DNA from 4 places in the Streptomyces sp. NPDC089919 genome. Region 1 is predicted to be linked to each of the others. Evidence: riboswitches for the same ligand, from Rfam matches in the RefSeq annotation. Region 1 holds a riboswitch; each other region holds the start of a gene.
What was found. A riboswitch is a leader RNA that binds a small molecule or an ion and turns the genes downstream of it on or off. The one in region 1 is predicted to bind cobalamin.
Positions count from the first base shown of each region.

Region 2: it holds a riboswitch for cobalamin, as region 1 does, so the genes downstream of both, AB0O40_RS13080 (ribonucleoside triphosphate reductase) here and AB0O40_RS14085 (prenyltransferase/squalene oxidase repeat-containing protein) in region 1, are expected to answer to the same signal.
Region 3: it holds a riboswitch for cobalamin, as region 1 does, so the genes downstream of both, AB0O40_RS12025 (CbtB domain-containing protein) here and AB0O40_RS14085 (prenyltransferase/squalene oxidase repeat-containing protein) in region 1, are expected to answer to the same signal.
Region 4: it holds a riboswitch for cobalamin, as region 1 does, so the genes downstream of both, AB0O40_RS04585 (acyl-CoA thioesterase) here and AB0O40_RS14085 (prenyltransferase/squalene oxidase repeat-containing protein) in region 1, are expected to answer to the same signal.

Region 1 covers NZ_JBFBGK010000026.1:64,393-71,916, reverse strand. The annotation lists gene AB0O40_RS14095 (DUF4430 domain-containing protein) at 1-190, shown strand, start outside; gene AB0O40_RS14090 (hypothetical protein) at 245-1,657, opposite strand; cobalamin riboswitch at 1,769-1,909, opposite strand; cobalamin riboswitch at 1,982-2,104, shown strand; gene AB0O40_RS14085 (prenyltransferase/squalene oxidase repeat-containing protein) at 2,217-4,994, shown strand; gene AB0O40_RS14080 (hypothetical protein) at 4,991-5,923, shown strand; gene AB0O40_RS14075 (energy-coupling factor transporter transmembrane component T) at 5,930-7,117, shown strand; gene AB0O40_RS14070 (ATP-binding cassette domain-containing protein) at 7,114-7,524, shown strand, end outside.
Region 2 covers NZ_JBFBGK010000024.1:15,603-23,126, reverse strand. The annotation lists gene AB0O40_RS13115 (M48 family metalloprotease) at 1-367, opposite strand, end outside; gene AB0O40_RS13110 (BlaI/MecI/CopY family transcriptional regulator) at 364-735, opposite strand; gene AB0O40_RS13105 (HAMP domain-containing sensor histidine kinase) at 833-2,191, opposite strand; gene AB0O40_RS13100 (response regulator transcription factor) at 2,188-2,850, opposite strand; gene AB0O40_RS13095 (phosphatase PAP2 family protein) at 2,882-3,487, opposite strand; gene AB0O40_RS13090 (amidase) at 3,627-5,348, opposite strand; gene AB0O40_RS13085 (TetR/AcrR family transcriptional regulator) at 5,520-6,263, shown strand; cobalamin riboswitch at 6,321-6,475, shown strand; gene AB0O40_RS13080 (ribonucleoside triphosphate reductase) at 6,518-7,524, shown strand, end outside.
Region 3 covers NZ_JBFBGK010000021.1:30,648-38,171, reverse strand. The annotation lists gene AB0O40_RS12050 (hypothetical protein) at 92-937, opposite strand; gene AB0O40_RS12045 (hypothetical protein) at 1,090-1,488, shown strand; gene AB0O40_RS12040 (GAF domain-containing protein) at 1,754-2,203, shown strand; gene AB0O40_RS12035 (hypothetical protein) at 2,220-2,489, opposite strand; gene AB0O40_RS12030 (CbtA family protein) at 2,561-3,319, opposite strand; gene AB0O40_RS12025 (CbtB domain-containing protein) at 3,343-3,561, opposite strand; cobalamin riboswitch at 3,597-3,731, opposite strand; gene AB0O40_RS12020 (histidine phosphatase family protein) at 3,737-4,177, shown strand; partial or broken gene AB0O40_RS12015 (GNAT family N-acetyltransferase) at 4,297-4,627, opposite strand; gene pucL (factor-independent urate hydroxylase) at 4,696-5,613, opposite strand; gene AB0O40_RS12005 (aspartate aminotransferase family protein) at 5,875-7,227, opposite strand; gene AB0O40_RS12000 (glucose 1-dehydrogenase) at 7,274-7,524, opposite strand, start outside.
Region 4 covers NZ_JBFBGK010000006.1:59,413-66,936, forward strand. The annotation lists gene AB0O40_RS04570 (protein kinase) at 1-1,213, shown strand, start outside; gene AB0O40_RS04575 (TerD family protein) at 1,311-3,356, opposite strand; gene AB0O40_RS04580 (hypothetical protein) at 3,611-3,838, shown strand; gene AB0O40_RS04585 (acyl-CoA thioesterase) at 3,854-4,279, opposite strand; cobalamin riboswitch at 4,424-4,582, opposite strand; gene AB0O40_RS04590 (helix-turn-helix domain-containing protein) at 4,651-5,505, opposite strand; gene AB0O40_RS04595 (putative Ig domain-containing protein) at 5,742-7,524, shown strand, end outside.

The sequences.
Region 1 (7,524 bases):
CTACTTCGGCTGGGACGGCACCTGGTACGCGTCCTTCGACGACTTCTCCGTGGACACCATCAAGGGTGTCAGCGGCGGCGGTTCGGCCTACTGGAACATATCCGTCAACGGCACGCCCACCCCGGTCGGCGGCTGCCAGTTCAAGCTGAACGCGGGCGACCAGGTGTCGTTCGTCTGGACGTCCTTCTGATCCGTCGGGAGGGTGCGGGCGGGGCCGGTGCTGACCCGCCCCGCCCGCCGTCCGTCAGGCTCCCCAGCGCAGCGCGATGGTGTCACCGACGTTGATGACCTTGCCGCGGGTGGCGCCCGCGAAGGCGGACCCGTCCACGCTCACCTTCCAGCTGTTCGAGCCGCTGTTCGCCTTGCCGTTGACGGCGGTGACGGTGCCGGTCCCGGACGACGGCGTGACGCTGGTGACGCAGCCGGACGGGGCGGCCGAGCCGATCGCCGCGGTCAGGACGTCGCCGAGGGTGGTGGTGGTACCGGTCGGCGTGATGGAGACGGCGCAGGCCTTCAGGTTGCCGGCGCCGTCGTCCACAGTGAGCGCCAGCTTGGTCGCGGTACCCGAGGTGAAGGCCGACTGGGCCACCCACTGCGGCGCGCCCGGGGTGACCGGGACGGGCGGGGCGGAGGTGAAGCCGCCGCCGACCACCGCGCGCAGCGCGTCGATCGAGGCGTAGGCGCTCGGGGCGGTGTCGCTGGGCTTGTACTTGAAACCGCCGGCAGGGTTGTACTGGTTGGCGATGAGGAAGTCGACCGGGGTCCTGCCGGCCAGGGTGACGAAGTCGCCGGTCTGGGCGTTGATGCCGCAGGCGTTGAGGCCCGCGACGCCCCAGCCGTTGGAGCTGGTGTTGACGCCGTACATCGAGTTGAAGGCGCCGGTGGTGTTGACCAGCTTGCCCTTGAGGAAGTCCTTCGCCTGGACGACGTCGGCGTCGGTGTTCGGGACGCCGGAGGCGCACAGGGCGGCCATCGCCGCGCCGGTCATGTCGACGTCGCCGGCGGTGGCCAGGGCGGTCGGGTTGCCCTCGGCCTTGCTGTACTGCCAGCCGCCGTCGTTGTGCTGGTTGGCGCGGATGCGGGCCACCAGCGAGTCGGTGAGGGACTGGGGTATGCGGACCCCGCCGGCCTGCGTCTTGGCACCGCCCAGGGCGAGCGCGGCGAAGACGGTGCCGTTGAAGTTCGCGGACGGGCCGAAGTAGCCCGGCTCGGCGGTCTGCCAGTAGGAGTAGATGTTCGCGATCAGGTTGCGGGAGGCCGAGACCCGGGCCGGGTCGATGCCGGCCGCGTTCGCGTTGAGGGCGCCCCGCTCGTAGTCGGTGACCACCGGCGAGGCGGAGGGCCAGCCGGACGTGCCGAGCAGGTTGCGGTAGACGGTCCGGGCGTTCTTCGTGGTGTCCCCGCCGGGGTAGACGTCGACGACCGCGGTACCCGCGGCGGCGAAGGCGCTGAAGGCCCACTCGTTGGACAGCCCGGATCCGGCGTACGAACCGTCCGCGGCCTGGAGGGACTTGAGGTACGTCACACCGTTCGCCTTGGACGTGGCGATCTGCGCCGGGGTGGACGTGGCGAAGGCCGGCAGCACGGTCAGCGCGAAGGCGCCGAGCGCGGCGGGCGCCGCGAGCGCGAGACGGCGGGAGGTACGGGAACGGTTCATGGCCTGCTCCTGGGGTCGGCGGACGCCGGCCGGCCGCTCGTCCCCGACGGCACGCCGCAGGACGGCACGGCCGGGGGAGGGGGCCGCCGTCCGGAACGCGTGGTACGGCTTCCTGATGCTTCGTCACCGCACGGGCATTCGGGCTCGGCACGGCGTCCGCCGTGCCACACCGCTGCGCGTCAGCTCCGGATTCGCACCGGATTCCCCCATGTGGCGCCCAGGACGCTACCTGAGTGATCAAGGGTCCGCCAGCGCGGTCGAGCAGGGGCCGACGGCGCCGATCGGATGAGACGCACCCCACCTTGACGGCGCTGTCCGGGGCGTGTTCGATGTCGGCTGATAAGTACTCAGCCCCAGGGGAAGCCGGTCGAATTCCGGCGCTGACCCGCAACCGTAGGCCCGGCACCGTCCCGGGCGAGCCGGATTGCCTGTGGCCGTGTCAGTGCACGAAGAACGCCGTCGCGGACTACGGCGTGGTCGTCATCGCCCCCGCGGAGCTCGCGCACGGGGCGTCCCGCCACGTTCCCGTACTCCGTCCGGCACGGACGAGGGGCCGCGGGTGAAGACCGAACAGCAGGCGAACCGGCACAGGAGCGCCGGGCGCAGACTCCTGGGCCTGGGCGCGGCGTTGGCGCTGACGTGCGGTGCGGCGGTCGCCTTCCTCGCACCTGCCACACCTGCCAGCGCCGACCCCCTCACGAAGTGCACGGCCACCGTCGGCGCCGTCGTCGCGGTCGACTTCGGCCCCTTCGGCGGGAAGGTCGTCCGCGGCTGCGACACCACTCCGACCACCGGCTACGAACTGCTGCACGAGGCCGGCTTCACCACGGCCGGCACCGTCCACGACGGCCCCGCCTTCATCTGCCGGATCGGCACCGCCTCCTTCAACTCCGGCAAGCAGTACCCGACTCCGGACAAGGAGGCCTGCGAGCTCACGCCGCCGGCCTCCGCCTACTGGTCGTACTGGATCGCCTCGCCCGGACAGAAGAAGTGGACGTACAGCCCGCTCGGCGCCATGTCCCGCACCCCCAAGCCGGGCGACGTGGACGCCTGGGTGTACGGCGGCACGGACATCGGCGGCAGCAAGGGCCGGCCCACCTTCTCCCCGGACGACGTCCGGGCCGGCGGCGGTTCGAAGCCCCGGCCCACGGACCCGGCCAAGCCCGGAATCCCCTACGGCGCCGTCGACATGGCCGCCGCCACCCGTTGGGTGACCGGGCAGCTCAAGGACGGCGAGCGGGTCGTCGACGTGACGACCGGCGCCCCCAACCACCTGCTCACCGCCGAGAGCGTCTTCGCGCTCGCAGCGGCCGACCGCAAGAGCCCGACGGCCGCCAAGGCCGCCGCCTTCCTGGCCCGGCCCGAGCAGACCGATGCCTTCGCCTACCCGGCGGGCAAGGACCAGGTCCCGGAGCCGGCCGCCGCGGCCCGCCTGGCCCTGACGGCCGAGGCCATCGGCGGCGACCCGCACGCGACCGGCGGCCACGACCTGCTGGGCGACCTCGTCAAGAGCGTCTGCCCCAGCGGCTCGGACGCCCCCGCGCCCCTGCCGGGCTGCACCGTCAAGGGCGACTTCCCCACCACCTCCGGACAGGCCGAGGGGCAGGCGCTCGCCGTCATCGCCCTGGTGGGCGGCCGTCTGAAGCCGCCGGCGGACGCGGTGAGCCGGCTGACCGACTTCCAGTGCGAGGACGGCGGCTTCACCAGCATGCTCATCCGCCCCGGTGACTGGTGCGACAGCGAGGCCGGCGCCACCGGCCTGATGGTCCTCGCCCTCAAGCGGGCCGGCGGGTACACCGCCGAGGTGGCCAAGGCCCGTGCCTACCTCAAGAAGGCCCAGCTCGCGGACGGCGGCCTGCCGGCCGCCTCGTACGGCACGGTGGGCAGCGCCTACGCCACCGGCTTCGCCGCCCAGGCGATGCGCGCGCTCGGCGACGTCGACGCGGCGGACGCGGCCGTCTCCTGGCTGTCCAAGCAGCAACTGACCAGTGGTGCCTTCGCGTTCGAGGCCGGGGGCACCGACCCGCTGCTCTACGCCACCGTCCCCGCGACCGTCGCGGGCGCCCGCACCGACCTGTTCGCGCTGACCCGCGAGGAGCCGGCACCGACCCCCACGCCCACCGTGCCCACCACCCGGCCGACGGCCGGCCCCACCACCGTCCCGGGCGCGGCCCCCGACCCGAAGAAGGGCTCGGCCTACCTCGTCAAGAGCAGCCGCCTGATCAAGGGCCACTACTACGAGAGCACCCCCGGCACCGGATTCGCCGACTTCGGCCTGACCATCGACGGGGCGTACGCCCTGGCCGCCACCGGCGCCGAGAAGACCGCCCTGCGCGGGATCGTCGACTTCCTCGACCGCGGCGGCAAGGACGGCGCCGGCCGCACCATCAACAACTGGACCAACATCGGGACGAAGTACGCGGGCGGCGGCTCCCTCGGAAAGACCGCCCTGCTCGCCGAAGCCGTCGGCCGCAACCCGCGCAAGTTCGCCGGCAAGGACCTGATCGCCGCGCTCGCCAAGGCGGTCTGCCCCGCCAAGTCCCCCGCTCCCGACCGGAGCTGCGCGGCCAAGGGCGCCTACACCAACGCCACGTCCGTGTTCTCGCAGTCCCTGGGCGTCATCGCCCAACTGCGCGCCGGCGAGAAGACCGCCGCTGCCCGGCCCATCGCGTACCTCAAGACCCTCCAGCAGCCCTCCGGAGCCTGGGTGAGCCTGATCGGCGAGCCCAGCAAGGCCGAGGTGGACTCCACCGCGATGGCCGCGATGGCCCTCGACCTGCTGAAGGACAAGAACTCCCAGGCGGCCGTCGACAAGGCGCTGGCCTGGCTCGCCAAACAGCAGAAGACCGACGGCGGCTTCCCGGGCGCCTCCGGCAACTCCGTCAACTCCGCCGCCCTCGCCGTCCAGGGACTGTCCCTGGACAAGACGAAGTACCAGCGCCAGATCGCCAAGGCCCGGAAGTTCCTGGCCTCCCAGCAGAACAAGGACGGCGGCTTCAACATCGCCAAGGGCGGCCAGCGCGGCTCCGACCTGCGCGCCTCCACCCAGGCCGTGGGCGGCGCCACCGGCATCTCCTTCGGCACCCTCAAGCGCAGCCTGACCGGCACCGCGGCCCAGCCCAGCACCGGAGCGTCCGCCTCGCCGACCGCTTCGACCTCGCCCCGGATCGTGACCCCCGGGGAGAACGGCGGGGCGGGTGGCGCGGGCGGACCGCTCGCCTCCACCGGCGCCCAGGTGGCCGGGATCGGTGGCGCGGCGATGCTCCTGACCGTTCTCGGCGCCGCGTTCGTACGCACCGCCCGCACCCGGATCGCCACGGGCGGTGCCCACCGGTGAACCGCCGCTCCCTCGCCCGTACCGCTGCGGCCCTCGGCGTGACCGCCGCTGCCCTGACCGCCACCGCGGCCCCCGCCGGGGCCGCCCCGCAGCCCATCGGCCGGTGCACGACGACCTCGGGCGTCGTCCTGGCCGTGGACTTCAGCCACTGGGGCGGCCCGGTCTACCGCTCCTGCGGCACCACCCCCACCACCGGCTACGAACTCCTCAACCAGGGCGGCTGGCGCACCACCGGCACCGGTCACGACGGCCCCGCCTTCATCTGCCGCATCGGCTACAGCGGTTACAAGGGCGGCAAGCAGTACCCCACCCCGCAGCAGGACGACTGCGTGCTGACCCCGCCGGCCTCCGCGTACTGGTCCTACTGGCACGCCGACCCGGGCCAGCGCACCTGGTCCTACAGCCAGCTCGGCGCCATGCTCTACAAGCCCAAGCCGGGCAGCGTCGACCTGTGGATCTTCGGCGGGACCAACATCGAGGGCACCGAGGGCAAGCCCACCGTCACCCCCGACCAGCTGCGCGCCCACAACACCGAGCCCACCGGCGGCTCCCGGCCGGAGCCCAGGGACACCCGGACCGCCGCGCCCCTCCCGCCGGGCACGAACACCGGACCGAAGCCCCAGCCGCAACCGACGACGGCCGCCCCGCAGCCGTCCCCGACCCCGCCGCCGACGACCGCGGCACCCAGCCCCAGCGCCAGCCCCAGTGCCTCGGCCAGCCCCTCGCCGAGCGCGTCCGAGGCGTCCTCGCCGCCCGCCGTCGCGGCACCGGCGCCGAGCCGCGGCCCCGTGGTCGTCGACGCGGCCCCGGCCTCGGACGCGGCGCACGACGCCGGCTCCTACCTGCCCGCGGTGGCGACCGGCGCCCTGGTCCTGCTGATCGGCGGAGCGGCGGCGTACGCGGCGGTCAAGCGCCGCCGCGCCGAGTAGCCCCGGATGGCCCGAACCTTCACACCGGCCACGGTCAAGCCGCCCGGGTCCGCCCGCGCGGCGGCCCCGGGCGGCCGCCGCCTGCCCCGCACCCTGCATCCCGTGGCCTGGTGGACCTGGGCGCTGGCCCTGGCCACCGCCGTGAGCCGCACCAACAACCCGCTCCTGCTGTTCCTGGTGCTGGCCGTCCTCGGCTACGTGATCACCATGCGCCGCACCGACGCGCCCTGGGCCCGCGGCTTCCCGTACTACCTGTACCTGGCCCTGACCGTGGTCACCATCCGGGTGCTCTTCCGGGCGGTCTTCGCCACCGGCGTCACCCCTCACGACCACTTCCTCTTCTCCCTGCCGCACATCCCCACCCCCGACTGGTACGCCGGCATCCAGCTCGGCGGCCCGGTCTCGCTCGAGGCCTTGCTCTCGGCCGCCACCGACGGCCTGCGGCTGGCCTGCATGCTCTGCTGCATCGGCGCGGCCAACACCCTCGCCAACCCGAAACGCGCCCTGCGGGTGCTGCCCGGCGCCCTGTACGAACTCGGCGTCGCGGTCACCGTCTCCATCAGCGTCGCCCCCCAACTGGTCCAGAGCGTCCAGCGGGTGCACCGCGCCCGGCGGCTGCGAGCCGGCCGCACCAAGGGCATGCGGGCCCTGCGCGGGATCGTCGTCCCCGTGCTCGAGGACGCGCTGGAGCGCTCGCTGCGCCTCGCCGCCGCCATGGACTCCCGCGGGTACGGCAGGGCCGGCACCGCCACCCGCCGCTCCCGGCGGATCACCGGTGTGCTGATGCTGCTGGGCATGTGCGGCCTGTGCGCCGGCGCCTACGGCCTTCTGGACGCCACCGCGCCGAAGCTGCTGGGGCTGCCCGCCATGGCGGCCGGCGCCCTGCTCTGCGTCGCCGGACTGCGGCTCGGCGGCCGGCGGGTCACCCGCACCACCTACCGGCCGGACCCCTGGCTGCTCGCCGAGTGGGCGGTGGCCGGCTGCGGAGTGCTCTCGGCGGTGCTGCTCTTCAGCAACGCGGGCTTCAACGCCGCCGAGCTGAACCCGTCGATCTACCCGCTCAGTTGGCCCACCCTCCCGTTCGTCCCCGCCGCGGCGATCCTCCTCGCGGGGGCCGCCGGCTTCATCGCACCGCCGCCGGCCCCCCGCCCCACCGCCCCCGTCCCCGCACCGCGCACCGAGGCAGCCCCGTGATCACCTTCGACCAGGTCACCGTCCAGTACGAGGACACCGCAGAACCCGTCCTGAAGGAGGTCGACCTGACCGTGGAGGAGGGCGAACTCTGCCTGGTCGTCGGCCACACCGGCGTCGGCAAGTCCACCCTCCTGGGCGCCGTCAACGGCCTGGTCCCGCACTTCACCGGCGGCACCCTGTACGGCCGCGTCCTCGTCGACGGCCGCGACACCGCCGAGCACCCGCCCCGCGAACTCGCCGACGTCGTCGGGGTGGTGGGCCAGGACCCGCTCGACGGATTCGTCACCGACACCGTGGAGGAAGAACTCGCCTACACGATGGAACAGTTGGCGATCCCGCCCGCCACCATGCGCAAGCGCGTCGAGGAGACCCTCGACCTCCTGGGCCTGGCCGACCTGCGCCACCGG
Region 2 (7,524 bases), on a different contig from region 1:
CCGGCACCCCGGCCACCAGCCGCCGCGCCGCCCGCCAGTGCGTCAGCTCCGACGCGATCCCGCGGACCCCGGCGATCGCGGCCACCGCGAGCGCGCCGCCGGCCACCGTCGAGGCGCCGGAGACCAGGGCCGCCGGGCCCGCCTGGAGCGGGTGGAGCAGGTGCGCGAGCCCCGCGAGGGCCGGCACTCGGAGGGCGAGGGGGAGGAGCAGGGCGCCCAGGCAGGCGACCGTGCCCAGGGCCAGTACCGCCGAGGCGAGCGTGACCGCCGGGAGGGCGAGGTCCGGTCGTACCCGGTCGACGGTCCGCCGGGCGAGCACCGGCAGGATCCAGGGCAGCAGCAGCGGGGCCACCAGCAGCAGGATCACGGCCGGTCCTCCTGGAGGAGGCGGCGCAGCTCGGCCTCGTCGTGCGGATCGAGCCCTTCTACGAAGCGGGCGAGCACCCGGTCCCGGTCGGTGCCGGCGTCGAGTTCGCGGTGCATGCGACGGGCGGCGAGGCCGTGCGCGTCCTGGACGGCGTGGTAGGCGAAGCCGCGGCCGCTGGGCTCACGTCCCACCAGCCCCTTGTCGCACAGGCGCCCCAGCAGGGTGGCGACCGTGGTGCGGGCCAGCTCCTGGGGTATCGCGGCCCTGACCTGGGCGGCGGTCTGCGGGCTGCCGGCCGCCCAGAGCGCGGCGAGCACGCTCGACTCCAGCTCACCGGCAGGTCTGCGCTCGCCCTCGATGTCCGTCATGGGTCCCCTCGCCGATGAGCGCCGGCTGCCGAGCCGGACGACTACTGTTCTGTAGACACGATACGGGGTGTTCCCGGACCGGCGTGGGCTGCGGGGGTCAGCCGCCGGGAAGGGTGACCACGAAGCGGGCACCGCCCCCGTGTGCCGGGTCGTGCTGGACCTCGCCGTCGGCCGACCGGGCCAGCCGCCGCGCCAGTGCCAGCCCCAGCCCCGCCCCGGCGTGCCCGTCACCGGGATCGGCGCGCCGCCCGGGCGTGAAGAGCTCAGCGACGAAGTCCCCGGGCACGCCCGGCCCGTCGTCGGTGACCTCGATGCGGACCCTTGTCCCCTCCGGGGCCGCGGTCACGGTCACGCGGGACCGGGCGTGCCGCAGGGCGTTCTCGACCAGCGGGCCGACCGCCCGCTCGACGACCGCCGCGGGCGCCGCGGCCGTCAGGCGCCGCACCGGGGGTTCGATCCGGAGGACGACCGCCGGCGGCGGGGTGGTCCGGCCGGCCAGGGCGAGCAGCGTGGCGTGGACGTCGGACGGGCCCCGATGGGTGGCGGCCGCCCCCCGGGCCTCGTCGAGGAGGGTGTCGCAGATCCCGCGCATGGCGGCCGCGGCGTCGTCGACGACCGCGAGGGCTGCGCGGGTCTCGTCCGGGGTGCGGGGGCGGCTGCGCCACCAGTCCAGCTCGGCCACGATCCGGGCGAGCGGGTTGCGCAGTTCGTGCGACAGCTCCCGGGTCAGCTGCTGCTCGTGCCGCAGCCCGGCCCGGATCCGGTCGAGCAGCGCGTCCAACGACGCTGCCAGCGCGGCCAGTTCGGCGGGCCGGGCGGTCGTGCCGAACCGGTCGTCGCCGGCCTGCGCGCTCCAGGCGGTGGCCTGTTCGGTCATGGCCTGTACGGGACGCAGGGCGCGCCGCACCGCGAGCCGGGTCAGCGCGTACGTGAGGACGAGCATGGCGGCGCCCAGGGCCAGGGTGGCGTGCAGCACCGTGTCCGCCGAGGTCCGGTACGGGACGAGGCCGACGGCGGCGACCACCGTCGCGGGGGAGTGCCCGGGAACGCGCAGGGCGCACAGCCGGACGGGGTCGCGGTGGGCGGCGGTGGCGCAGTGCGGACGGGGGGCGGCGGCCAGGGCGTCCGCGACCCGGGTGAGCGGGCCGTCCGCGGCGGCGGAGGGCGGGGACTCCAGCCGCCGGGTGCCGGCGTAGATCCACACGCCGGAGTCGAGTGCGTCGTCGTTGGGCACTTCCACGACCCGGGCGCGGCGGCCGGTGGTGTCCACGGTGGAGGCGACCGCGGCCGCACGGGTGCGCAGGTGGTCGTCCGCCCGCTGGTCCAGCTGGTGGCGCACGATGCCGTTGAAGGCGACGACGAGGACGGCGATCAGCAGGGCCGCGATGGCCAGGGCCGTGAGGGAGAGCCGGCCGCGCAGGGTCAGGGGGCGCCGGGCGGGGGTGGGGGCCGTCATCGGAAGCCGTGTCCGATCCCCCGGCTGGTGCTGATGGTCCGGTCGCTGCCCGCGGCGCGGAGTTTGCGGCGCAGCCGGCTCAGATACTGGTCGAGGGTGTTGTCGCTGACCTGCGCCCCCTCGGGCCAGCCGGCCCGCCGGAGTTCGCGGCGGGAGACCAGGGAGCCGGCTGCCGCGAGGAGCGCGGCGAGCAGTCGGAACTCGGTCGGGGTGAGGCCGACGGGATCCCCGCTCGCGGTACACGTGAAGCGCGTCGGATCGAGGACCAGGCCGCCCGCCGCGGCCGGGGGCGGTGGCCCGGCCCGCCGGAGGGCGGCGCGCAGCCGGGCCGCCAGTTCGGTGAGGTGGAAGGGCTTGGCCAGGTAGTCGTCCCCGCCGGCGGAGAAGCCGGCCAGGCGGTCGGTGAGGTGGTGGTGCGCGGTCAGGAAGATCACCGGCGCCGTGAAGCCGGCGGCCCGCAGGGCCTGGCAGACGTCCCGGCCGTCGGCGTCGGGCAGCCCCACGTCCAGCACGACCGCGTCGAAGGGGCTCGTGGCCAGCCGCAGGGCGGCGGCGCCGTCCGCCGCGGGTACCGGGTCGAAGCCCTCCTCGCGCAGCCCCCTCAGGAGCACGCTCCGCAAGGGGTGGTCGTCCTCGACCACGAGGACGCGGCCGGTCACCGCGCACCACCGCGATCGGGCGGGGCCGGCCTCACGGTGCGGTCAGCAGGAACCGCAGGGGCCCGCGGCCCAGCCGGTCGGCCAGGGCGTCCTGCCGGAGCCGGACCGCCCATCCGAGGGTGGCGGCCACCAGGGCGCCGACCGCGAACCCGGCCAGGACGTCGTGGGGGTAGTGCACGCCGACCCAGACCCGGGAGGCCGCCATCAGCACCGCGGCCACCAGGGCGATCGCCCCGAGCCGTCGGGAGGCGAACAGCAGGGCGACCGCCGCGGCGGCCGCGATCGCGGCGTGGTTGCTGGGGAAGGACCAGTCCCCGGGGGCCGGGCAGGATTCCAGCACGGCCACGTGCAGGCTCCGGCAGGGCCGGTCCTCCCGGACCGCGAGCTTGAGCAGCAGATCGGCGCCGAAGCCGGCGAGGGTGATCAGCGGGACCGCGAGCGCGGTCACGGCCGAAGGGGACCCGGCCCGCCGCGCCCGCCACCACGCCGCCGCCATCAGTACGGCGAACAGCCCCAGGCCGTAGAGCGACCAGGCGGCGACGGCGGCGTCCAGCCAGCCGGGCGCGCGGTGGGCGAGGTCGACGACCTCGACGTACGCGTTGCCGTCGATGCCGGAGCCGTCGTAGCCGATGGTCAAGGTGCCGTTCCGATCTGGTGCGCGCTGGTCCGCCGGGCACGGCGGCGGACCACCGCGACGGCGGCCCGTCCGACTACAACCCAGTAGACGGTCTACTGCACTGTAGACGATCGGGGCGGGCGCCGGGCCGGTCGTCAGGTCAGCCGACCGTCAGGCGCGGCGTGCGCAGCGGTTCCGTGCGCCGGCTGCCGGTGCGCTCGAAGGCCGCGGCGAGGGTCAGCAGGGCGTTGTCGTCGTAGGCGCGGCCCGCGAAGGTGAGGCCGACCGGCATGCCGGTGTCCGTCATGGTGCCCATCGGCACGGTCACCGTAGGGATGCCGAGGTGGCGGGGGACCAGGTTGCCGTTGGCGACCCAGACGCCGTTGCGCCAGCCGAGGTCGGCGGAGGCCTCGGACACGTCCATGTCGGCGGGGCCGACGTCGGCGACCGCCGGGAAGACCACCGCGTCCAGGCCCAGCCCGTCCATCCACACCTCCAGGTCGACGCGGCGGGTCTCCTCGAGCCCGCGCAGCCCGTCCTCGAGGTGCGGCATCTCGGCGAGGGAGGCGTACGGGCGCTCGCGCACGAAGCGCGGGTAGTCGCCGATCGTGTCGTCGAAGCCCTCGTAGCGGTCGGGCAGTTCGCCCTCCTGCTTGGGCCAGATCCGGGCGCCGTCGACCTCGGCCAGGCTGGACAGCTGCGGGTCGCCGTTGGCGCGCAGGAAGTCGTCCCACGCCCAGGCGGACAGGTCCTCGATCTCGAAGGTCAGGTACTCGCGGGCGACCAGCCCGCGGGTGAGCAGCGAGGGCGCCCCGGGGCGGTCGGACTCGTAGTTCGAGACGACGGGGAAGTCGACCTCGACCACCTCGGCGCCGGCGGCCTCCAGGTCGCGGCGCGCCGCCTCCCACAGGCTGATGACCGACGGGCGGGTGTCGACGCGCTGCCCGGTCTGGCCGCCGATGCCCCCCTCGGGGTTGGTGCCGGCGTCGGGGTCGGCGTTGACGTACATCCGGGGGACGCCGACGCGCTTGCCCGCGAGCACGCCCTCGGCGGCCGCCAGGGCCGGGTAGGAGGCGGGCCGGACCTGCGAGGCGGCGGGCAGCGGGATCCACTGCTGGGCGCGCCACAGGTCCCCGCGGGTGTGCGGGTCGTCGGCGACGATGACGTCGAGCAGTTCGAGCAGGTCCGCCATGGTGCGGGTGTGCGGGACGACGACGTCCATGGTCGGCACCAGCGGCCAGTTGCCGCGGACCGAGATCACGCCCCGGCTGGGGGTGTAGGCGCACAGTGCGTTGTTGGAGGCGGGCGCGCGGCCGGAGGACCAGGTCTCCTCGCCGAGCCCGAAGGCGCCGAAGGACGCGGCGGTCGCGGTGCCGGAGCCGTTGGAGGAGCCGGAGCCGTAGGCGCTGGTGAGCCAGTCGGCGCTGTAGGGGCTCTCCGCGCGGCCGTACACGCCGCGCTGCATGCCGCCGTTGGCCATCGGCGGCATGTTGGTCAGGCCGATGAGGACGGCCCCGCCGGCGCGCAGCCGTTCGATGGCGAAGGCGTCGCGCTGGGCGACCAGGTGCTCGAAGGCGGGGGAGCCGGACGCAGCCGTGAGCCCCTTGGCGAGGTAGCTGTCCTTCGCGGTGTACGGGATGCCGTCCAGCGGGCCCAGCACCTCGCCGCGGGCGCGGCGGGCGTCGGAGGCCTCCGCGTCCGCGCGGGCGTCGGGGTTCATCACGACCATGGCGTTCAGCGCGGTGGCCGTGCCCGGGCGGTCGTACGCCTCGATCCGTGCCAGGTAGGCGTCGAGCAGGGCGACGGCGGTCGTCTCGCCCTTCTCCAGCGCGGTGCGCAGGTCGGCGATACAGGTCTCCACGACATCGAATCCGCGCGTCATGAGGGTGTCTCCGGGTGGCTGGGTGGAACAGTCGGGCTGCCGGCCGTCGGGGCGGACCGCGTACACGGCCGTGCTCCCCATCGTCCTGACTAGATTTTTAGTCTAGATCAGGAATCTAGATTTTTGGAACCTAGACTGGGGTCCGGATTTTCCGTCACCGAAAGTGAGCCCATGCCGACGCCAGAGACCGGGTCCCGGCCCTCCGACCGCCCCCTGCCGCCGGAGGGTGCGACCGGGCCGGCCGGCGCCGGGGCGGCGGCCGCCGGCCGGTCCGGGTCCCAGACGTCGGCCCCGGCCTCGGCCGACCGGAGGCGTCAGCGCAGCGGGGACGAGGCGCGCGGGCGGGCGATGCGGGCCGCCATCGCCGTCATCGCCGAGAAGGGCACCGGGGCCGTGCGGATGTCGGACATCGCCGCCCGGGCCGGGATGAGCACCGGCCACATCCTCTACCACTTCGGCAAGAAGGACCGGCTGCTGCTGGAAGTCCTCGCCTGGAGCCAGGCGGACCTGTGGGCGCGCTTCCAGGAGGCCGCCGACCGGGCCGCGTCCCCCGCCGAGAAGCTGGACCTGTTCGTCCGCTTCTACCTGCCGCCGCACCAGGGCGACGAGCGCTACGCGCTGTGGACCCAGGTACTGGCCCAGCGCCACGACGAAGCGGGCCTGCGCGTCCTCACCGACCTGCTGGACGGCTGGGACGAGCGCCTGGCGGCCATCGTCCGGGAGGGCCGGTCGCTGGGGCAGTTCGCCGAGGTGGACCTCCCCGAGTTCACCGTCCGGTCCGTCGCCATGCTCAGCGGCCTGGCCGAGGACGTCATGCTCGGCCGGTCCCGCTGGCAGCACGCCTCCCCGCACGCCTTCGCCCTCGCCGCCCTCGAACGCGAACTGCGCCCCGCTCCGGCAGGACCGAAGTCCTGATCGTCAGGCCCAAGGTCACCACTACATGTTGGGCGGGCATTTCCATTCACTTCCGTATGTAGTGTGAACGGCGTCGGTTCGGCCTGAGCGCGCCCCTGGTGGCGCCCGGCCGAGGAAACAGGGAATCCGGTGGGAATCCGGAGCTGCCCCGCAACGGTATGGGTCCTGGAAAGGGCCCGAGTCCGATACCTGCCGGCGCCCGGTCGCACGCCCCGTGCGACGGACCATTCCGGACGCCTCGTGGGAGGGCTGACGTGACGCACATCAATGCCGTGGACTCGGTGACCGAATACCTCGACCGGAGCGACTGGCGGGTGAACGCCAACGCCAACCAGGGCTATTCGCTCGGTGGACTCATCCTCAACGTCGCGGGCAAGGTCGTCGCCAACTACTGGCTCGACCAGGTGTATCCCGAAGCCGTCGGGCGGGCGCACCGGGAGGGCGACCTGCACCTCCACGACCTCGACATGCTCTCGGGCTACTGCGCGGGCTGGTCCCTGCGCACCCTGCTGACCGAGGGGTTCAACGGCGTACCCGGCCAGATCGACTCGGCGCCGCCCCGGCACTTCTCCTCGGCGGTCGGCCAGATCGTCAATTTCCTCGGCACCCTCCAGAACGAATGGGCGGGCGCGCAGGCCTTCAGCTCCTTCGACACCTATATGGCGCCCTTCGTCCGCGCGGACGCGATGACCTACGCCGAGGTGTACCAGGGCGTCCAGGAACTGGTGCACAACCTCAACGTGCCCTCGCGCTGGGGAACGCAGACCCCTTTCACGAACCTCACCTTCGACTGGACCTGTCCGGAAGACCTGCGCGGGCAGGTCCCCGTGATCGGCGGAGAGGAGGCCGCATTCACCTACGGCGACCTCCAGGCCGAAATGGACCTGATCAACCGCGCCTACATCGAGGTCATGACGGCCGGGGACGCCACCGGCCGGGTCTTCACCTTCCCCATCCCCACCTACAACATCACGAAGGACTTCGACTGGGAGAGCGAGAACGCCACCCGGCTCTTCGGGATGACCGCGAAATACGGCCTGCCGTACTTCCAGAACTTCATCAACTCCGAGCTCGACCCCGGCATGATCCGCTCGATGTGCTGCCGCCTCCAGCTCGACCTCACCGAACTGCTCAAGCGCGGCAACGGCCTCTTCGGCAGCGCGGAACAGACTGGCTCACTGGGGGTCGTCACGATCAACTGCGCCCGGCTCGGGCACCTGCACGCCGGCGACGAGCCGGCACTCCTCGCGGCCCTCGACCG
Region 3 (7,524 bases), on a different contig from region 1:
GCTCATTCCGCTTCCGTGGCTCCCGGTCCGTGGTGCAGTGCCGTGCGCGCCGGCGCTTCGCGAATCGTTCCTTCCCCGTACAGAACCGAGCTTATGGGGTGCGGGTGCGCCGTCGGAGCCCGGCCAGCCACGCGCCCAGGGCCAGCGCCACGCCGGCGGCCAGCACCACCCAGGCCGTGGTCCGCAGGAAGGCCGTCAGCGCGTCGTAGACCGCCCCGGCGGCGTCCCGGTCCACATCGGCCGGCAGGTCGTCCAGGGTCAGTCCGCGCAGCAGCGGCACCGCGGCCGCCAGCAGCAGTGCCCCCGCAGCCAGCCCCACCCCGGCGGCGACCAGGGTGGTCCGGCGCCGGGCCGAGAGGGCGACCGCGGCCGCGGTCAGCACCAGGGCCCCGACGGGCAGCCAGATCCCGGCGATCTGGAGCACGTGGAAGCCCCGGCGGAGCGCACCCAGGTTCTCGTACTCCATGACCGTGATCACCGTGTGCGATTCGGGGATGTGCTCGACGAAGGGCACCCCGTCCGCCGCCAGGTCGTCCTTGACCTGCGCGATCACCGGTGCCAGGTCGACCGAGACCTTGTTGCCCGTACCGCTGTCGAGCGAGGTGAAGAAGGCCGCGTGGGCGGCGCGGTTGGCGGCGTTCCAGGCGGTCCGGAAGGACGCGGTGCCCACGAACGAGTCGACCGCCTCGCCCAGCAGGGCCCGTACCGCGGGCTGGAAGGGGCCCGCGTCGAGCTGCCCGTCGATGGCCTCGGTGGCCTGCCGGGCCACCGCGCCGCGCACCTTCGGATTCCCCGCGAGCGGGGACATCGCGGCCACGTAGGCGTCCTCGTCGGCCAGCACGCGGTCGGCCCAGACCGCGGTGGCGCCCAGCGGTACGAGGACGGCCAGCAGCGCGACCAGGACGCCGTTGAGCACCGGGGTCAGAGAACTCCGCACGGCACCAGGGAAAGCCCGCCGCCCGGCCCGCCGCCACCGGGGCTGCTGCGGCCGGGTGAGGCGTTGATCCACTTGCCGGTACCGGGACCCGGGTGTGCCCTGGAGGGTGGGGAGGCCGGGCCGTGCGGCGCGGCCACCGAAAGGAGCGCGTCATGGCACACGCGGCACCCACCGCCCCCGGGCGGCAGATCGGCGGCATGAGGAGCATGGGCGGCGGGGCGCTGGCCCTCCCCCTGGTGCTCGGCCTGCTCTACGGCGTCTACGCGGCCTTCATGAAGCGCGACCAGAGCGCGGTCACCGTGGGCAACGTCTTCTACGGGATCCTCTGCGGCGCGGTCTTCGCCGTGCTGCTCTTCGGGCTCCGGCAGATGGGGCGCGGGATACCGCAGGAGCTGCGGGCCGCGGCCTGGGGCGCCTTCGCGGGCATCGCGATCGGCTACCTGTACAGCATGGTCGGCTTCAGCCTCTGGCGGACCGTGGTGGTCGCGCTGGCCGTGGCCGTGCCGACGACGGTATACTTCATGTACCGCTACCACACCCGCGAGCCGTAGCGCCGGGCCGAGCCGTAGCGCCGGACCGAGGCCCGGCCCCGGGTCCGTACTTTCGGCCGGACGATCCGGGACGAAAGCCCGATACCGGGCGGCGCGGGCTTCCCGGAGACTGGTTCGTGGCGCCGGTTCCCGTGCCCCGTGGTCGAACCTCACGTGACCACTCTCCGTTGCCGAGGGCATCGGGGACCGGCGCTTCCCCCTACCCGGTCGAGGGCCGCTCGAGGACCCAGCGGGGATCGAGCGGGCCCCGGACATACTGCCCACCATGACCGAGACTGCGTACACGACGGACCCCGCGGACACCTCCCACGCCGGTGGCGCGGAGGCCTGGCTGCGGGAGTGGATCGAGGCCCACGGCGGGGTGGCCGGCACCGTGCACCTGCGCCAGGACGAGGACATGGTCCTGGCCGCCGCGGTGAACATCCCCCCGAAGGTGGTCGCGATCGTCGGCCTGGTGCCCAAGGGCAAGGGCATGTGCGGCCTGGCCTTCGAGCGGGACGAGCCGGTGTCGACCTGCAACCTGAAGACCGACGAGACCGGGGACGTGCGGCCGGGTGCCCGGGCGGTCGACGCCAACGCCGCCGTGGCCATCCCGGTGCACGGCCCGGACGGCGCGGTGCGGGGCGTCGCGGGCATCGCCTTCCTCGGCGAGCGGGACATGGACGAGGCCGAACTCGCCCAGCTCCGCCGGGAGGCCGAGGCGCTGCCGCTCTAGCGGGCCGCCGCGGGCGTCAGGCGGCGGTGGCGAAACCCGCCGCCATGGCCGCCGCGCCCAGCACCACGGCCGCCAGGTGCACGCCGGCGTGCCCGTAGTCGCCGTACACCAGCTGCCGGACCAGCCCGCCGAGGGCGGTCAGGGTGGTGACGATGGCGATCTGGGGGACGAGCAGGACGTGGAGGAAGGGCACGAGCGCCAGCAGTAAGGCGTTCAGCCACAAGGGTGCGGAGCCGGTCCAGCCGTGCCACTGCCACACACCGGTCTTCTCGATCTGCACGCTCACGGCGCCGCCCCCGGGTAACTCGCCTCGTTGAAAGGCCTGTTGTACCCGAAGGGGCGGCGTCCGAAGTAGCCTCAGGACACGACGGCCGCAGATTCGCGGGCTGCGGCGGCCGGGGCCGGCTGGAGCAGGCGCTGGGCCAACTCGCCGAAGACCAGCCCGAAGACGGCCCAGAGGGTGGCCTGGATCGCCAGCGAGGCGAGCCGGAACTGCCACATGAGGGTGGCCGGGAAGTCGGCCGGGACCTCGTTGACCGCGGGCAGGAAGGCGTACGCCAGCCCGATCGCGGCCACGAAGGCCACGCCCGCGACGACACTGGCGTGCCAGTTGCCCAGGCGCGGCGCCAGCCGCCGGCCGAGGATCACGGCGCCGGCCGCGAGCAGCAGGCTCAGCGCGATCATCAGCAGGTACAGGGTGGTGCGCTCGCCGACGGTGTCGGGGTCGCCCACCGACGGCGGGTTGGCCGGGTACTTGAAGAACGGCACCAGCGTGACGGCGACGAACGCCCCCACCGCCACCAGCGCGACGGTGGCCCGGGCGTGGAACCGCCCGATCCGGCCGAGCAGGAAGCAGGTGACCAGCGCGGCGATGCCGCCCAGGGCCACCCCGAAGAGCACCACGCCGGTGGTCAGGCCCGCGGTGGACTGCAGGGCCCGGCTGACCAGTTCCTCGCCGTGCTCGTGCCCGGCGGCCTCGTGCGCCTCCTCGAAGGCGATGGCGGAGTCCACCCGGGGCTCGCCCAGGAGGTAGGAGACGAGGGCGGCGAACAGGCTCGCCACCAGGCCCGCGACCATGCCGCGGACCAGGAGGGCGCGTACCGAGACGGAGTTCACGATCGGCGTTCCTCCGCGGTGGGTCAGTGGCAGGGGAAGCCGAGGAGGTGGCGGCCGTCGTGCATCCACTCGTGGATGGTCTCGCCCTGGAAGACCGAGGTGGCGCCCTGCTCGGCGCCCACGAAGTAGAGCATCACGAGCATCAGGACGCCGACGAAGACGGCCCACGGGGCCAGTTCCTTCAGCGAGACGGGGGCGACGGCCGGAACCGCGGTCGTCGCGGGCGCAGTCGACTGAGCCATGGCAGAACCTCCAGGGGGAACACGCGTCCCGGTCAGTGGTGCACTAGCCGACGGTTACGGGTCTGACTCATCCCCGGGGGGACTCACAGTGGCGCGACCGTGCCGGATTCTCACCGGTACTTCCGTCATACCGTCGTCATGTCGTTCGCGACCGTACCGCGTTTATGCTGCGCTTATGAACCCCTCAACGGTACGAGTTGTCCTGGTCACACCAGCGATGCAGCGTTCGTCGAGGGAACACCGTTTCGAGCCCGCCGGACCCTTCGCGATGGACGCCGGGGAGTGGACCGGACGGACCCTGGACGAGGTCGCCGCGGCGGATCCCGCCGCGCTCCACAACTGGCTCACCGACCCCGCCTACGCGCCCCCCGGCGGCGAGTCCGTCGAGACGCTGGTCGCCCGGGCCGGCGCCTGGCTGGCCGGACTCGAGCCCGGTACGCACCGGATCACCGCGGCCCAGGCCTTCGTCCGGGCCGCGGTGGTGCACGCACTGGACCTCCCGCCCGCCGTCTTCTGGCGACTGGACGCCCGCCCCGCCACGGCCACCGAACTCACCGGCCGAACCGGCCGCTGGAACCTCCGCCTGGGCGTCCCGGACGCCGAGCCCGCCTCCTAGGACCTGTCCGGGGATCAAACCGGGCTCGATCCTGGGGACTCGGTACCGCCGGGGTGGTCCGGAGCCGCCCCGCCGGACCGGACGCCGATCGGCTTGCGGTAGCGGACGTATTCGTTCCTGCGCCGGTACCCGGCTGCGAGCAGCAGCTCCGTCGCATCCTTCTCGGAGGCCATGGCGTTCGCGCCGAACACGGCCGTCCGTGCGGTTCCATGGTGCTGCACGAGCCGACGGATGCGGGCCTCGGCCCAGTCCAGCATGGCCGAGCCGATGCCCGCACCGCGGTGCTCGGGCAGCAGGTAGCCGCGGTGCAGGTACAGCCAGGTCCCGTCCCGCACAGCCCAGCCGCACCGCGACCATCGCGCCGTGGTCCTCGGCGCCGCGATACGGCCGGAAGAGGCAGCTGGGCTGCCGTCCCGGCGAGCCGTTGCCGCTGCCGCCGTTCTCGCTCATGCCGAAGCCTCCCGCTCCGTCGGGCACGTGGTCAGCGAGCGTGGGCCGTGCCGGCCGGACGCCGGGTCCTAGGCGGTGATCCAGTCGCTGGTGGCGATGACCGGGGTCACGCCGTCGCGGTGGATGGTGCCCTCGATCAGGCCGTACATGCGGTCGGCCGCGTAGTAGACCTCGTTGTCGTTCTTGAGGCCGAAGGGCTCGAGGTCCACCAGGAAGTGGTGCTTGTTGGGGAGGTTCAGCCGGACCTCGTTGACCCGGGGGCAGTTGTCGAGGACCCGCTCGGCCATGGCGTTCAGCGTCTGCTGGAGCGAGTACGAGTAGGTCTCGGCGAAGGCCTCGAGCATGTGCTTGCGCACCTTCTTGTACGAGGCGTCCCAGTCGGTGGCCGGGTCGTCGGAGGCGAGCGCCGAATGCGCCCAGCGGGAGGTCACCTTGGTCGCCAGGATGCGGTCGTGCGCCTCCTGGAGGGTGGTGTACCTGTCCTTGATGAAGCCGTGGAACTCGGAGTTGGTGGAGTTCATCACCGTCAGGTCCTTCAGGCCGGAGATGACCTGGAGGCCGGTGGTCTCGCTGTAGGTGATCTGCGCGGTGCGCACCTCCTGGCCCTTGCGGACGAAGGAGTGCTGCTCCTTGCGGGTCGGCACCGGGATGCGGTCCCAGCCGTACTCCTCGATGCGGATCTGCGCCTCGCGGATCGGCGACTGGGAGGAGACGAAGTGCTTGGCGAGCAGGATCCCGAAGGCCTCGGGCGAGTCGACGCCGTGCTCCTTGGCGAAGGCGTAGACGGTGTTCTTCGTCGTGTCCGTCGGCAGGCAGTTGGCGTTGTCGCCGGTCAGGTGCACGTCGCGGAACTCGCCGCGGAGCGCGACCGAGACGTTGAGGTCGCGGATCTCGTGCCAGGAACCGTCGTTGCCCTTGCGGGTGACCTTGACGATGCGGTTCTCGGCCTTGCCGTACTGGTTCTGGGCCAGGACGTGCTTGCTCATGGCTGACTTCCTTCGGGTCTACGGAGTCCGGCTGACTGGATCCCGTACGCCCGGCGTCCGGCGGCCGTGCCGATCTGCTGCCCGGCCCGCCCCCCGCCGTTCGGTCCGCGAAGGACCGCCCCGGGACTGACGTGCATCCCGGTCCGTAGGTGCTGCTCCGGATTGCAACACGGCCGTCAGGGGTTCGGCCCGGCGCGGATCCTCCGAGACGGCCGCCGGTTCCTGGTGGGAACCGACGACCGGCCGGGGGCTCGTCCGGAGTCAGTCCATCAGCGCGTCGGTGACGGACAGGGCCTCGTCCAGCACCGCCAGCCCCTCCTTGGCCTCCGCCTCGGAGAGGGTGCACGGGGGCGCGATGTGGGTGCGGTTCATGGTGGTCAGCGGCCACAGCCCGCGCTCGCGGCAGGCCGCGGCGAAGGCGTTGACCGGCGCCATGGCCGCGCCGGCGGCGCCGTACGGCACCAGGGGCTCCCGGGTCTCCCGGTTGCGTACGAGCTCCAGCGCCCAGAAGGTGCCCAGGCCCCGCACCTCGCCCACGGAGGGGTGCCGCCCGGCCAGCTCCCGCAGCCCCGGGCCCAGCACCCGCTCGCCGATCCGGGCGGAGTGCCCGATGACGTCCTCCTCCGCCATGGTGGTGATGGTGGCGACCGCGGCCGCGCAGGCCAGCGGGTGACCGGAGTAGGTCAGGCCGCCCGGGTAGGGGCGGGTGGCGAAGGTGTCGGCGATCTCCGGGGAGATGGCCACGCCGCCGAGCGGGACGTAGCCGGAGTTGACGCCCTTGGCGAAGGTCAGCAGGTCGGGGGTGACGTCCCAGTGCTCGGCGGCGAACCACCGGCCGGTGCGGCCGAAGCCGACCATGACCTCGTCCAGGACGAAGACGATCCCGTACCGGTCGCAGAGCGCGCGCACCCCCGCCAGGTAGCCCGCCGGCGGCACCAGGACGCCGGAGGAGCCCGGGACGGTCTCCAGCACGATCGCGGCGATCGAGGACGAGCCCTCGAAGACGATGGTGTCCTCGAGGTGTTGGAGGGCCCGCTGGCACTCCTCGGCCTCGGTGGTGGCGTGGAAGGGCGAGCGGTAGAGGAACGGCCCCCAGAAGTGGACCGTGCCGGCCGTGCCGGTGTCCGAGCCCCAACGGCGCGGGTCCCCGGTGATGTTGATCGCCCCGGAGGTGGCCCCGTGGTACGAGCGGTAGGTACTGAGGACCTTGGGGCGGCCGGTGTGCAGCCGGGCCATCCGGACGGCGTTCTCGATCGCCTCGGCGCCGCCGTTGGTGAAGAAGATCTTGTCGAGCTCGCCCGGGGTGCGCTCGGCGATGAGGCGTGCGGCCTCGGAGCGCGACTCCACGGCGAAGCCGGGGGCCAGGGTGCAGAGCTTCCCGGCCTGCTCCTGGATGGCCGCGACCACCTTGGGGTGCTGGTAGCCGAGGTTGGTGTAGACGAGGGCGCTGGTGAAGTCGAGGTACCGGTTGCCGTCGAAGTCCCAGAGGTAGGAGCCCTGGGCGCCTTCGATGGGCAGCGGGTCGATCAGGGCCTGGGCGGACCAGGAGTGGAAGACGTGCCCCCGGTCGCCGGCCCGGACCCGGTCGCGGGCCGCCCGGCGGGCGTCGGCCACGGTGGGGGCGGTGGGGTGCGGCGCGTGCCGGGGGTCCTGCGCGTGCTCAGACAATGTGCCGGCCTCCGTCGACGGTGAGGACGTCGCCGGTGGTGTAGCCGGCGTTGACCAGGTACCAGGCGGCCTCGGCCACGTCCTCGGGGGTCCCGACGCGCTGCAGGGGGGTGTTGGCGGTGATCCAGTCCCGGGAGCTCTCCCAGACCTCGTCCGCGCCCTCGTACCAGGGGGTGTCGATCAGCCCGGGCGCGATCGCGTTGACCCGGATCCCGGGGCCGAGCTGGGAGGCCAGCAGGCGGG
Region 4 (7,524 bases), on a different contig from region 1:
GGAGCTGTGCCGGGCGGCCGCCGACCAGACGCAGCTGCGGCGGCCGGAGGACTGGCTGCCGAGCGGGGTGGCGGCGGGCATCACCTCGCGGCACGACGTGGTCCCGGGGCCGGTGGCGGCCCCGGGCGGGTACCTGCCGACGGTGGCGGGGGCCGCGGCGCCTCCGCTGCCGGCGGCGGCGCCCACCGCGGGCGTCGCCGGCGCCGGGCCGGCCCCGGTCCTCGCCCCGCCGCAGCCGGCCGGGCCGCCGACCCCGGCGGCCGGAGCGCCCACCCGGGCCGTCGCGCCCGCGCAGCCGACCGCGCCCGCGCAGCCGACGGCACCCGCGCAGCCGACGGTCCCGCCGCGGACCGGTGCGGCGCAGCAGCCGACCCCGCCGCCGGGCGCGCCGGGCTACCCGTCGTTCGCGGCGTCCCAGCCGACCGCGCCGGGCCACGCCGCCGTCCCCGGCACGCCGCCGCCCGGGGCCCCGGGGGCGGGCGGCCCACAGCACCCGGCCTACGGCGCGACGTACCACACGCCCTACCCGTCCTCGGCCACTTACCAAGCCCCGGTGACCGCACCGCAGTTCGCCCTCCCGCCGCACGCCCGGCCGCACCCGCAGGCGCAGCCGAAGAGCCGGCGCACCGCGGTCGTGCTCGGGGCCGTGCTCGGCTCGCTGCTGCTCCTGGCCGGCGGCTGCGCGCTGGTCGTCAACACCCTCGGCAAGGACCAGGACAAGCAGCGCGGCACCGCGAGCGGCGACTCCTCCTCGCGTGGCGGCGGTTCCGGGGCCCAGAGCGGCGGCACGAGCAGCGCCCGGCCGCGCACCGACCCCAAGCCCGCCACCTACACGGGCTTCGAGTTCCCGGCCGGGTACCACATCAAGCTCGGGGACGACCCGCTCACCCCGCGCGACTCGAACTACGACGACCTCTACCTGTCCTGCGGCGGCACGTCCACGGGCTGCACCTTCGGCTCGTACAACACCAAGCTGATACTGCTGGATGCGGCCGAGAAGGGCTCCCTCAAGACCTGCCGCGAGGTCACCCGCTACACCACCCAGATCGCGGTGGAGACCCTGTCCAAGGGCGCCGAGATCTGCCTGCGCACCAAGACGGGCAACGTCGCCCTGGCCGTGTTCCAGGGCATGTCCGGCCAGGACGACCCCAGCGAACACGCCACCCTCGACGTCACCGTCTGGCGCGGCGCCGTCGCCCCCGAAGAGAACTGACCCGCGCCGCGGCCGGCGGGGACCCGAAGAGGACCGCCACCGGCCCGGGGCCGACGGGGCCGCCCGCCCGGGGAACCGGACGGGCGCCCCGCCGGCCTCAGCCGGTCGTGGTCTCCGCCGCGGCCGGGGTGCGGCGGCCCGGGCGGCGGTGCAGCTGGGCGAGGTGGACCACCACCGTTGCGTAGAAGCGGTCGACGGCCTCGTCGATGCTGCGGATGAAGCCCGACTCGGTGTTCCCGCGCGCCCCGCCCATGCCCTTGAACAGCGACAGGCGGAAGCCGGTGACGGGCGCGCCGTCCTTCGGCAGCAGGTCGCCGGGCTCCGGACGCAGCCGCTCCAGCGTGCCGCGCGGGCCGTTGCGGGCCTCGACCAGCGTCTCGACGTGCAGGTCGGCCGGCGCCTCGGCGAGGGCCCGGACCAGCCGCTTGACGGCGGTCAGGGGATAGCCGCCCTCGGGCGCCGGTACGTCCATGGAGGTACGGAGCTTGCCGGTCCGCAGGTCGGCGACCAGCCCGAGCACCCCGGGCGAACCGTCCACCCGGATCTCGCTGGACAGCCGGCCCTCCGCGCACAGCACGTCCGCCGCCTCCGCCCGCCGCGACTGCGGGTCGCTGCCCCGGCGGGCCCGCTGCACCGGCAGCGCCTTCTGGCCGAGCTCGCCGCCGAGCCGCAGGCAGACCTGGCGCACCAGCCGCTCCCAGCTCTCCACCACCTCCACCGCGCGCCCGTCCCCGGCACACAGCGTCTCGCCCTCGATACCGGTGCGCACCGGGACCCAGGAGGGCCCCATGTTCTGGAATCCGTGGCAGCCGGAGTTCTCGTGCTGCAGGTAGTGCAGGAGCTCCTGGAGCAGCCAGGCGTGCGCGGCGTTGCCCACGCCCTCGTGCCGGATGAGGAGTTGAGCGTGGTGCGCGACCTCCGCCCAGGACAGGTGCCACAGGCCGACCTTGTGCTTGCGCCGGCCGTCGAGCTTGACGGTGACCAGCGGGGCGCCGTCGAGGGCCACGTCGTTGGAGAGGGTGATGACCGCCTCGTATCCGCGCCGGGCGGCGATGTCCATGTAGTCCTGGACCTGCTCGTCCTTCAGCGGGTTGCCGTTGGTCTTGGTCTCCACCAGGGCGGTCCACAGCTTCCCGGCCCGCTCGACCCGGATCACCCCGTCCGGCCGCCGGGGGCTCTCGCCGTGCGGCAGCGAGACCTCGGTGAAGGTCTGCATGCGGCCGGCGGGGGCGCCGAAGCCGGCCGTCAGCCGGCGGCCGAACTCCGGCACCTCGGCCATGACGGAGAGCAGCACGGAGGTGGCGCGCGCCTCCCGCTCCCGGTCGCTCTTGGCGTTGGGCACCGGGAAGAGGCGGGCCGGCCGCCAGCTGTCGTTCTCCGCCAGGGACTTCTTCGGCGCCCGCGGGACGGTGATCTTCTTCTTGGCCGTCCGCACCGCGCGCGGGCGGGGCGGTGCGGGTGCCTCGTCCACCGGTCCGGCCTGGGCGGGGACCAGGGGGAGGGCGGCCGCGGCCGGGCCCGGGGCGCCGGCGGCGGTGCCGTCCGGCGCCCCGGCGGCTACCTCCTCGCCGTCACCGTCGCCGTCGCCGTCACCCTCGGCGTCGTCGATCGCGATGCCGAAGTCGGTGGCGAGCCCGCCGAGTCCGGATTCGTACCCCTGGCCCACCGCCCGGAACTTCCACTCCTCCGCGCGCCGGTAGAGCTCACCGAAGATGAACGCCGTCTCCACGCCCGCGTCCGGGATCGAGAAGCCGAGCAGCGGCTCGCCCGAGCCCTCGGACAGGGTCAGCCGCAGGTCGGCGAGGTCCCCGAAGCGCGCCCCGCCGTACCGGCTGGCCGCGACGACGATCCGCGCCACGCCCGGTGCGACGGCGCTGAGGTCCAGACTGATGCGGTCCTCGCTGCCGTCGGGGGTGGGCGTCTTGCCGAGGAGCTGGACGCTGCCGTCCTTCGCCGCGGGGTGGTTGTAGAAGTAGAAGTCGCCGTCGTCGCGGACCTTGCCGTTGTCGTCGAGCAGGATCACCGAGACGTCGGCGTCGCCGTCCCCCGCGGCGCTGCTCCAGCTGAGGCTGACGACCACCGCGCCGGGCTGCTCGGTGAGCGCCGAGAGCGAGGCGTTGGCCCCCTTGGGCATTTCGTGCATGTGGAATCCCCCCGGACCCGCGGCCGCCCGGGGTCGCCTCCCCGGCTGCCGTGTCCAGTCGTTCGGTTCGTGCTGTGACGTGACACACGTTTGTGGCCAGTGAGTGAACCGTAACTGTCCGCATCGGTGGGGCGGGAGGGTGCTTTTCGGCCAGCGCCGGGCGGGTCAGGGGCGGTAGCGGAGGGGGGCGGCGGGGGTTCCGGCGCCCCGGCCCTGCCTGCGGTCCCGGGCCGGCCCCGGCCTAGACTCCGGCCGTGGACAACACCTTCCGCTGCACCCAGTGCGGCACCGTCGGCCTGGAGCCCGGCTTCGTCGAGGACGCCGGCCAGGGCTCCCGCGGCTTCGCCCGCTGGATCGCCGGCGCCCTCGAACGGGGCCCCTTCGGCGGCGCCCGCCGGGCCGGCCGGCCCACCTGGCAGATCGACGCCTTCCGCTGCCCGGCCTGCGCCCATCTGGAACTCTTCGCCGGCACCCGGGCCTGATCCGGCCCGGAGGGGTTACGCGTCCAGCAGGCCCGGCACGGGCCGGGGGCGGCCATCGGCGTCGACGGCCACGAAGGTCAGCCGGGCGGTGGCCACCTCGGTCGGGGGAGTGGTGGCGTTCCAGCGTTCGGCGGTGACGCGGACGGCCACCGCCATCGACGTCCGGCCGGCGCTCTCGAGCACGGCGTGGACCGTGAGCAGGTCCCCCGCGCGCGCCGGGGCGATGAACGTCATCCGGTCGACGGAGACCGTCACGGCCGGGCCGTCGGCGTGCCGGCCCGCCGACGCCGCCGCCGCGTCGTCGATGAGCTTCATGACGACGCCGCCGTGGATGGTGCCGTAGAGGTTGGTGTCGTGCTCGCTCATGATGTGGGCGAGGGTCACGCGGGATTGCGCCGGCGCCTTGTGGGCCCGGGTGCCTGCGGTGGTGTCCGTGGTCACGGAACTCTCCTTCGCGAGTCGTGGTCCGACCCGGCGGCCGGCCGTGGATGCGAGGGAGCGGCGGACCCGTCGGGCCCGCTGCCGCCGGTCCGCCCACGAGACCGCCGAGTCTCCGTACGCGTACCTCGCGCACGGGCAGCGGGCAGGTCTTCGGACTCGCGGGCGCGTCCGCGTACGCGCCGGGCGTACGCGGGCATCTACTGGCCGTCGCTTCCCAGGACCGGTGGTCCCAGTGCGTGTGACGGCGGTCGTTCCCGCTCACCGCTGCGGGGCAGTCCCGGATTCCCACCGGGTTCCCTCTTACGACGCCCCGCTGCGCGCTCCCGCGCCGTTCGGGCCACGGGAAGGCAGGGGGCGAACCAGCTGCCCCCTCACCCTAGGCCAGGGTCCGGGGCCGTCGGGCCGGGGGGCGCCGCGGGGCCCCCGGGCAGGGCCCGGGCCGCGTCCCAGATCGCGAGGAAGGTGATCCGCAGGCAGGCCGCCAGGGCGGGGTGCTCGATGTAGAGGGCGGTGGTGGTGCCGGTGTCCGCCACCGGGTCGGGCATGTCGCACAGCACCTGGGACGCGTCGGCGACCACGAGCTTGAGGGGGAGCGCGGGGGCGAACCGGGACTCCTCGCCGGCCTCGGCGAACCGCCGTACGTTCTCCAGGACTTCGGCGTCGTCCAGGGCGTCGCGGGTGTAGACCGCCCGGGCCGTGCCGCCGTCCCGGCGCAGTCTGCGGACGGCGGCGATGCCCTCGTTGTTGGCCGTCGGGGCGACGAACGGCGGCTTGCAGAGGCTCAGGAGTTCCCGGCCGGCCTGTTCCTGGAGGCCCGCGAAGCGTTCCGCGATCGCGCGGGGGTCGCGCAGCACCTCGATGTAGTCGAGCGGGTCCGAGAGCGCCCGGCCGTCGGCCCAGACCGGGGACAGGGCCCGGGCCAGGGCGGTGGAGGCCTGGTCCAGCCGTTCCAGGGACTCGCGTTGACGGGTCATCAGCCGGGCCAGCGCCAGCTCCGGCGCCACCGCGCTGAAGGCGGTGACCCGGCCCGGGCGCGGTACCGCGAGCTGCCGCCGGACCAGGGAGTCGAGCACGTCGTAGACGCGCTGGCGGGGGACCTGCGCGGCGCGCGCCGCCTCGGCGGCGCTGTAGGACTCCCGCCGGACCAGGGCGAGGTAGACCCGCGCCTCGTAGCGCGAAAGCCCCAGGCCCATCAGGTCGTTGACCGTGCTGTCGTCCAACTCCATGGAAAGAAAGGTATACGCGCCGCACACCGAACCAGAGCCAAGCCTTTGCCTCGGCACGGGTGTCCCCATGACCGGATCCTCCCTACCTTCAGCGGTGAGTCACCACTGGACGTGGTGACAGCTGGCACCGTCCGTGCACCTCGCCGTCCCGTGTCCTTCCGCCAGGCCGACGCGCCCCGGTTTATGTGTCATGGCCCTGTCATGCCTGGAGTTCCCCGACACGGCATTCACCCCCCATGGAGGGCAGTTCCTTGCGCAACGCCCTGTCCCAGCGCGCCGGCCGCACCGTCCGCCGCGGCGCGACCGCCTTACTCTCGGCGGCGGCCCTGATGTCCGGCGGGATGCTCGCGTCCGCCGGCCCGGCCGCCGCGTCACCCGCCCCCGCTCCCGCCGCCGTCACGGCCGCCGCCACCACCGGCGCCACCGCGGTGCACACCCGCAGACTCTGCTCGGAGCCGGCCCGCGCCGGGCGGATGGCCTGCCTGGCCCTGGCCCGTACCGACCTCCAGCAGCACCCGAGCCTGGCCCCGGGCATCCTGCCCTCCGGCTACGGCCCGGCCGACCTCCAGGGCGCGTACGCGCTGCCGGCCTCCGCGGGGGCCGGCGCGACCGTGGCGATCATCGACGCCTACGACGACCCCAAGGCCGAGTCCGACCTGGCCGCCTACCGCACCCAGTACGGCCTGCCGGCCTGCACCACGGCCAACGGCTGCTTCCGCAAGGCCGACCAGAACGGCGGCACCAGCTACCCGACCGCCGACGCCGGCTGGGCCGGTGAGATCTCCCTCGACCTGGACATGGTCAGCGCCGTCTGCCCGCAGTGCCACATCCTGCTCGTCGAGGCGAACCAGCCGTCCATGGAAGACCTCGGCGCCGCGGTGAACCGCGCCGTGACCATGGGCGCCAAGTACGTCTCCAACAGCTACGGCGGTGGCGAGGACTCGACCGACCCGTCCTCCGACGCGTCGTACTTCAACCACCCCGGCGTGGCCATCACCGTCAGCTCCGGCGACAGCGGCTACGGGGTCGAGTACCCCGCGGCCTCCCAGTACGTCACCTCGGTCGGCGGCACCTCGCTCAGCCGGGCCGGCGGCACGACCCGCGGCTGGACCGAGAGCGTCTGGGGCACCAGCGCCGGCGGTGAGGGCGCGGGCTCGGGCTGCTCGGCGTACACCGCCAAGCCGGCCTGGCAGACCGACACCGGCTGCGGCAAGCGGACCGTGGCGGACGTCTCCGCGGTCGCCGACCCGGCCACCGGCCTCGCGGTCTACGACAGCTACCAGGCCAGCGGCTGGAACGTCTACGGCGGCACCAGCGCCTCGGCGCCCATCGTGGCCGCCGTGTACGCCCTGGCCGGCACCCCGGCCGCCGGCTCGTACCCGTCGTCCTTCCCGTACGCCCACACGGGCGCGCTCAACGACGTGACCAGCGGCGCCAACGGCTCCTGCGGCAGCAGCTACCTGTGCACCGCGAAGACCGGCTACGACGGCCCGACCGGCCTCGGCACGCCCAAGGGCGCCACCGCCTTCGCCGGCGGCACCACCGGCGGGAACACCGTCACCGTCACCAACCCCGGCAACCGGTCCACCACCGTCGGCACGGCCGCCTCCCTGCAGGTCCAGGCCTCCGACTCGGACAGCGGGCAGCACCTGACGTACAGCGCCACCGGCCTGCCGCCCGGCCTGTCCATCGACCCGGCCACCGGCCTGATCACCGGTACGCCGACCACCGCGGGCACGTACGACGTCACGGTCAGCGCCAAGGACACCACCGGCGCGAGCGCCAGCGCCTCCTTCACCTGGACCGTCACCCCCACCGGTGGCTGCACCGTGACCCAACTCCTGGGCAACCAGGGCTTCGAGACCGGGACCGCCCCCTGGACCGCCACCGCCGGCGTGATCGACAGCAGCGCCAATGAGCCTGCGCACAGCGGCAGTTGGAAGGCCTGGATGGACGGCTACGGCACCACCCACACCGACACGCTCGCCCAGACGGTGACCATCCCCGCCAACTGCCACG